One region of the Viridibacterium curvum genome, then DNA from elsewhere that is predicted to be linked to it. Evidence: predicted binding sites of a transcription regulator. Region 1 holds the regulator's gene; the other holds the start of a gene.
What was found. The regulator FNR, encoded in region 1, switches genes on or off when oxygen is low (the NO sensors DNR and NnrR bind a similar motif). The targets are predictions, from matches to a motif close to TTGANCTAGNTCAA.

Region 2: a site for FNR is predicted at 1,702-1,715, ahead of ABEA02_RS05370 (bifunctional acetate--CoA ligase family protein/GNAT family N-acetyltransferase). Genes of this name have one in related genera too.

What each region holds. Positions count from the first base shown of each region.
Region 1 is NZ_BAABLD010000001.1:98,759-102,693, reverse strand. Features, by position in the region: gene ABEA02_RS00515 (sulfite exporter TauE/SafE family protein) at 1-68, opposite strand, end outside; gene hemN (oxygen-independent coproporphyrinogen III oxidase) at 114-1,511, opposite strand; gene fnr (fumarate/nitrate reduction transcriptional regulator Fnr) at 1,640-2,374, shown strand; gene ABEA02_RS00500 (universal stress protein) at 2,493-2,942, shown strand; gene ABEA02_RS00495 (hypothetical protein) at 2,958-3,194, opposite strand; gene ABEA02_RS00490 (FixH family protein) at 3,209-3,754, opposite strand; gene ccoG (cytochrome c oxidase accessory protein CcoG) at 3,765-3,935, opposite strand, start outside.
Region 2 is NZ_BAABLD010000005.1:267,227-271,161, forward strand. Features, by position in the region: gene ABEA02_RS05370 (bifunctional acetate--CoA ligase family protein/GNAT family N-acetyltransferase) at 1-1,573, opposite strand, end outside; gene ppsR (posphoenolpyruvate synthetase regulatory kinase/phosphorylase PpsR) at 2,072-2,902, opposite strand; gene ppsA (phosphoenolpyruvate synthase) at 3,078-3,935, shown strand, end outside.

The DNA of each region.
Region 1 (3,935 bases):
ATGCCGACGCAGTGCGTGCCACCCAGCAGGCCAATCAGGAATACAGCCAGCAACCCGGCGTCCGGCATGTCAGGCCCCGCGTATCAAAACGCCGATCTTAGCGCCGACAAGGCTCAGATAACTTTCGAATAGCGCGGCTGGGCGCTGTCGCGCCGCAGGTAGTTGTCGAACACCATGGCCACTACGCGTACCAGCATGCGCCCGGCTTCCGTCACGCTCAGCCAGTCGCCATCGAGACGTACCAGTCCCGCATCTTCAAGCGGCCGCAAAGCCGCAATCTCATACGCGAATGTTTCACGGAAGTTGATGCCAAAAGCTTGCTCTATCGCCTCCAGCGACAATTCGAAGTGACACATCAGCGACTGGATGATGGCGTGGCGCATCATGTCATCACTACTCATCACCCACCCGCGCATCACTGGCAGATCGCCACGGTCGATTGCTGCGTAGTACTGGGCAAGATCCTTCTCGTTCTGGCTGTAGGCGCCGCCGACACTGCTGATGGCAGAAACACCAAACGCCAGCAGATCACACTCGGCATGCGTGGAATAGCCCTGAAAGTTGCGGTGCAGGCTGCCACGCCGCTGGGCGACCGCCAGTTCGTCGTCGGGGCGGGCAAAGTGATCCATGCCGATATAGACGTAACCCGCCTCGCCCAGCTTCTCGATGGCCAGCGCGAGCAAGGCCAGCTTTTCCTCCGGCGCCGGGAGCTGCCCGGCATCAATACGCCGCTGCGGCATGAACCGCGCGGGCAAATGGGCATAGCTGTACAGCGCCAGGCGATCCGGCTGCATCTCCAGCACTGAATCGAGCGTATTGGCGAAACGTGACACATCCTGCAAGGGCAAACCGTAGATCAGGTCCATGCTCACCGAGCGGAAACCGTTGGTGCGCGCCGAATCAACCACACTACGCGTCTCTGCGATGCTCTGTACCCGGTTGACTGCCATCTGCACCAGCGGATCGAAGTCCTGTACACCGATGCTCATGCGGTTGAAGCCTTCATCTGCCAGCAGGGCGACCTTGTCGTTGCTGACCTTGCGCGGATCAATCTCGATCGAGTACTCGCCATCCCGCTTGAGCTGGAAGTGCTCGCGGATGGCACGCATCAGACGCACGATCTCGCGACCATCGAGAAAAGTCGGCGTGCCGCCGCCCCAATGCATTTGCGAAACCTGGCGCGAACCGGACAGGAAGGCCGTCTGCATCGACATTTCGCGATCAAGATACGAAATGTAGCGGTCCGCAAGCGAGCGGTCTTTCGTGACGATCTTGTTGCAGCCGCAGTAGTAGCAGACGGTATTGCAGAACGGGATATGGAAATACAGGGACAGCCCTCGCTCGATGCCGCCCAGAACGCCGTCGCTGGCGCGACGGGCCAGATGCTGCTCCAGCGCGGTCGAGTCGAAAACATCGACAAACCTGTCTGCAGTCGGGAATGAGGTATAACGAGGACCCGGCAGGTCGTAGCGCCGGATCAGGTCGGGGTTGAAACTAATATTCTTCGGCATGCTGCGGCCTCTGTTACGATCATCTGTATCGGACCTTTGCAGAGTTTCCAGTCTGAAACTTTGATGACGATCAAGAGACTTGATAGCTATTGCCAATAAGCTCCTGATCAGCAACGCAGGAAAGCAAAATGGATCAGCAAATCATCCCCATCACCGCGAACAACATGCGTACCGCATGTTCCCAGTGCAACCTGCGTGAGCTCTGCCTCGCCGTCGGACTCGAAGACGACGACCTGCACAAGCTCGACAGCCTGGTGGCACGCCGCAAGATCAAGCGTGGCCAACCGCTCTACCGCGCAGGCGATCCCTTCAACGCGCTCTACGCCATCAAGATCGGCTTTTTCAAGACCGACATCCTCACCGAGGAAGGTCTCGAACAGGTCACCGGCTTCCAGATGGCGGGCGAGATCCTCGGTCTGGATGGCATCAGCAACGACACCCACGTCTGCAACGCCACCGCGCTGGAAGACAGTGAAGTCTGCGTCATGCCCTATGACCAGCTTGAGGTGCTTTCACACGAGATCCGCTCGCTGCAACGCGAGTTCCACAAGTTCATGAGCCGCGAGATCGTGCGCGACCAGAGCCTCATGATCCTGCTCGGTTCGATGCGCGCCGAAGAACGCATCGCCGCTTTCCTGATCAACCTGTCGCAGCGCATGAAGCTGCGCGGCTACTCCTCGTCCGAATTCCACCTGCGCATGACGCGCGAGGAAATCGGCTCCTACCTCGGTCTCAAGCTCGAAACGGTCAGCCGCGCCTTCTCGCGCTTCCACGACGAAGGGCTGATCGGCGTGCAGCAGAAGCACATCCGCATCCTGGATGGCGACGGTCTGCGCAAACTGCTGGACCACAATAACTGCTGACCCCCGCCCCGGGTTTTACCTGCATCAAACATGCCCGCCGCCATGCGGGCAGGATGCCTTGCCGGGGTCTAGCATGAACCATGGGTTCCCTCATGGTTTCATGCAGGAGGTAAGCATCATGTACAAACACCTGCTCGTACCGGTCGATGGCTCACCCCTGTCGGCCCACGCAGCCAGCAAGGCCGTTGCCTTTGCTCAATCACTCGCGGCACGCATCACGTTTCTGCATGTGCAGCCGGACTATCCGCTGCCCATCGTTGGTGAAGGCGCCCTCATTGCGCCGGAAAGCCGCGACGATTTCCAGCGCGACACCCGTGAAATGGCCGAAACCATTCTCGGCAAGGTACGCGCCGAAGCTGTCGCCGCTGGCCTGATCGCCGAGACGCACACCGACATCAGCGACACGCCCTGGCAAATGATCATCGACACGGCCTCCAAGGCCGGCTGCGACCTGATTTTCATGGCTTCGCATGGCCGGCGTGGGCTAGCTGGCCTGCTGATCGGATCCGAGACACACAAGGTGCTGACCCACACCACCATCCCGGTACTGGTGTACCGCGAAGCCTGAATGAGTGCCGCGTGATCAGTGCGGCTGATTGATGTCGTCGCGACCGCGCGCAAAGAAAAGCGTTGCCCAGCTTGACGCCGCGCAAAGCACCCAGAATGCAAAGAAACCAGTCGAATAGGTCGCAATCCGCGATGCATGCACCGGCTCGCCCAAGAGGTAAAGCGTTTGCGGATCGATGAGCGTGAAGAAGACCACCTCTGCCACGCCTGCGGCGAGAAATGACGGCCAGAAAATCAGGATCAAGCGGCGCATTCGGCCCTCCTGTGTCAGGGCGCTGTGACGACAGATGCCGTAGCGGGCGTACGCGGCAACAGCTCAGTGCCTGTGGCAGGCAACTGCACGCCGGCACTGAGACGCCAGCTGCGCATGGCGTCCTCAAGAATCACTGTGCGCAGCCCGCTGCCCTGCAGCACGAGCTCGCCCCGATAGGCAGCCCCCGTGCGCTTCAGTACCACCTGCTGGTCACCGCCCTGCCGCGTTGGATGGCTCAAGGTGAGGCGCAATTCGGTGGGCAGCGTCACACCATCCTTGCCGCTGAGGCTCACCTGCGCCATGCCATCGACCACGTCGAGACTGGCTCGCAGGCCCAACTGCGCCGCCATGTCGTCACGCGCAAGTGTCTGGTTGATAGCCAGCCCCTGCTTGTAATAGTCGTCGGCTACCACGCCATCGTTGGTACGAACCGCGTAGACCGTCGTCACGATGCCCGCCAGCACGGCAGTGACCGGCAGGCTCATGAGAAACCAGGGCCAGGGCTCGCGGTACCAGGGCTTCGTCGCGGCGCTATGGTGCAGGGGCGATGTGGCGCTCATGGGCTCTCCCTCAGGGCATGATGAAGACGCTCTTCTCGCGCAGCGGCCGGATTTCCGGGTCGTCGAGATTGACGTCGAAGTAGATGGGATGCGAGCCGCGCTCGGCCGCCTCGACCGGCGCCCGCACATGCACGGTCAGCGTGCGGTTGCTGGCAGCCTGCACAAGCTGGCTGGCGTTGCC
Region 2 (3,935 bases), on a different contig from region 1:
CTTGCGCCAGCGAGGCAGCTTCTTCTGCCGTGTTGGCGAGAAAGCTGGGCGGCACTGCGACATGGAAGGCGGACAGCACGGCCATGGCTTCCTGCCGCAGGAGCGTGGTACGACGGCGGGCCAGTGCGTTGTCGATGATGAAGCGCGCAGCCTGGGTCAGCGGCAGACGTTCGTCGACGAGTGGAGCGGGGGCCTGCGTCAGCAGGGTCTGGTTGCGGTAGTAGGCCGAGAGGTGCGAGAAGAGCTCGACCGCTACCTCGGGCGTACGCAGTGAAGGGATGCCGGCCTCGCGAAACATCTCGCGCGCCTGGCGAGTCTGGTCTTCGCCCAGCCAGCAAGTGAGGATGGGCTTTTCGGTCGTCTTGTGCAGTTCAATGACGCGACCTGCGACTTCATTGGGGCGAGTCATGGCCTGCGGAGTCAGCAGGCATAACACGCCGTCCACGCCATCGTCATCAAGCAGCGCGGCCAGCGCATTCGCGTAGCGCTCGGGGTCCGAGTCGCCGACCAGATCGATGGGGTTATCGAGCGACCAGTGTGGCGGCAGGATGCGATCCAGCCGCGTCAGCGTACGGGTGGACAGCTGTGCCAGCGGAATGCCCAGGTCACCGGCGCGGTCTGCTGCCATCACACCGGGGCCGCCCCCGTTGGTGATGATGGCGAGCCGGTTACCGCGCGGGCGGAAGTGGGCGAACAGCGCTTTCGTGGCGGCGTAGAGCTGGCTCAGGTTATAGATTCGGATGACGCCAGCACGGCGCAGGGCAGCGTCGAACACGGCATCGTCACCTACCACCGCGCGAGTGTGTTGTTGGGCGGCGCGCAGGGCCTGCGGATGACGCCCGACCTTGAGGATCATGATGGGCTTGGCTCGTGCCGCGGCGCGGATGGCGGAGAGGAAGCGCCGTGCGTTACGTATGCCTTCGATGTAGAGCAGGATGCTCTCAGTGCGGTAGTCCCACACCATGTAATCGAGGATCTCGCCGAAATCCAGATCGCTGGATGCGCCGAGCGAGACCACATTGGAGAATCCGACCTGGTTGGGACGTGCGTAATCGAGAATGGCCGCACAGAGGGCACCCGATTGCGAGATGAAACCAATCGAGCCGGGCAGTGCTTGTGCCTGCGCAAAGGTGGCATTGAGGCCGATCTGCGGTCGTGCGACGCCGAGGCTGTTGGGTCCGAGCAGGCGCATGCCGTACTGGCGTGCCGTACGCACGACTTCCATCTCCAGTCGCGCGCCGTCCGCGCCACTCTCACCGAAGCCCGCGGACAGGACAGTTGCTGTGCGTACGCCGGCTTTGCCGCATTGCTCGATGATGGCGGGCGTCGTGGCGGCCGGAGTGGCAATGATGGCCAGATCGACCTTGAAGCCGACATCCCCGATGCGTCGCACGCAGGGAACGCCCTGCACGGTTTTGTATTTTGGATTGACAGCAATGAGCTTGCCGCGGAACTGCCCGGCCAGCATGTTGCGCATCAGTACCTGACCGAGCGCTCCCTCCCGCTCGGTGGCGCCGATGATTGCCACGCTGGAAGGCTCGAAAAGCGCGGAGAGGTAGTGCTTCTCATCCATGACAAGGCCTGCCGTGGTACTCGCACAGCGAGTACGAAAAAGTCTGTGGCTTAGACGGAAGTTGCAGGGTTGGTGTCATGCAAGCTGTTGATTTGAATACATGCTCACGCAAGTCTCGCCTCTTGCTGTTGATGGGTATCAAACCCGCCATCCCACAAACATCGCCTTCATCGCGAAGAAGCTTACCCCCAGACTGATGGCTTTCGTATCAGGCAAGGTCTCGGCATTGCTCCGATGCAGCTGGGGCGGTGGTGCATCAGAGCTGATTGATGCGCGATGTCATGATGGTTCAGATAATGCCGGGCTTGATCGAGAAGGTCATCTACGCGATCAGTTCTTCAAGCCTGACGGGGAATGTGGGTCATCGCACGCTCGTGCCGGATCAGCGTATTTGCCGGACTGGTTCGCTGACCCCGATTCGCGTGGGCGTCCGCACCGGGCCCGGGGGGCGCATTGTCTTGAAGCCAACGCAATCCGCCGCATGAAATTGAGCGCGCCTTAGTACACCGGCTTGCCGAAGCGGATTTCCTGCAGGATCTTGGCGGAAATTTCTTCGATGGACCGTGCAGTGGAGTCGATGAAGGGGATGCCTTCACGCTGCATCATCTTCTTGGCCGACTCCAGTTCGGCGCGGCAATTTTCGATGGATGCGTATTTGCTGTTGGGGCGCCGTTCCTGACGGATCTGCGACAGCCGTTCCGGCGTGATGGTGAGACCGAAGAGCTTGTTGCGGTGGCGCTGGATCTCTCCGGGCAACTTGTTGCGCTCGAAGTCTTCGGGGATCAACGGGTAGTTGGCAGCCTTCACGCCATACTGCATGGCGAGGTACAGGCTGGTCGGCGTTTTTCCTGAACGCGATACGCCGACGAGAATGACGTTCGACTGCTCAAGATTCTTGTCGCTGACGCCATCGTCATGTGCGAGCGTGAAGTTGATGGCTTCGATACGACGCTTGTAGTCCTCGCTTTCGGCAATGCCGTGGAAGCGTCCGACCGCGTGTGTGGACTTCACTCCGAGCTCTTGTTCGAGGGGCGCGATGAAGGTGCCGAACAGGTCGATGAAGTGCGCGTTGCACTCGTGCAGCGCAGCAATCGTGTCGGTTTGCACCAGCGTGCTGAAAACCAGCGGACGGGTGCCGTCACGTTTTTCGGCTTCGCGGATGTTGCGAGCGCAGTCGAGCGCCTTGTCCAGCGAATCGATGAAAGGCGCACGCACCTGACGGAACTCGCAGTCCGGAAACTGCGCCAGCAGGCTGTGTCCGAGCGTTTCGGCAGTAATGCCCGTGCCGTCGGAGACGAAGAAAACGGTGCGGCGGGGTTGGCTGCTCATCGTGATGCCCTCGTATATACCCATTATCTTCGTGCCGCGTGATGCCCATCACAACGGTTGGGGTAAGCTCTGATGCGGCGCACAAAATCGCGTCGATAGAATGCTGCCCAAAGCTGCTTGACGCAAGTGTTTGCGTCAATAGATCACATTCTCTCTTCCTCATAGAGGTGCCCCGATGAGTGCGTACGTCATCCCGTTCGAATCCCTGCGCATGACGGATGTTGAGGAGGTGGGAGGCAAGAATGCCTCGCTCGGCGAGATGATCAGCCAGCTTGCCGCTGCGGGTGTGCGAGTGCCGGGTGGTTTTGCGACGACGGCATTTGCGTACCGCGAGTTTCTTGCCACCGATGGTCTTGCAGCGCGTATTCATGCGGCGCTCGAAACGCTGAACATCGATGACGTAGAGGCACTTGCAAGGACAGGCGCGCAGATCCGTCAGTGGATCATGGAAACGCCCCTGCCGGCGAAGCTCGAAGCCGACATCAAGACGCACTACGAACGCCTGGTGGCGGAGGGTGAGGGCAGCTTTGCCGTGCGTTCCTCTGCAACGGCAGAAGATCTACCGGACGCGTCGTTTGCGGGTCAGCAGGAAACCTTTCTCAATATCTCTGGTTACGAAAACATCCTGCACGCGATGCGTGAAGTGTTTGCCTCGCTGTACAACGACCGCGCGATTTCCTATCGCGAGCACAAGGGCTTCCGTCATGCCGAGGTCGCGCTGTCAGCTGGCGTGCAGCGCATGGTGCGATCGGACCTTGGCGCGGCCGGCGTGATGTTTACGCTGGATACCGAATCGGGCTTCAAGGACGTCGTGTTCATCACCTCGTCCTATGGACTCGGTGAAACAGTGGTGCAGGGCGCAGTGAACCCGGACGAGTTTTACGTGCACAAGCCCATGCTGGATGCGGGCAACCCGGCTGTGATCCGTCGCAGCCTGGGCTCCAAGATGATCAAGATGGTCTTTGCCGACAAGCGCGAAGCGGGCAAGTCGACCCTTGTGCAGGACGTTGCCGAGGCGGATCGCAACCGTTTT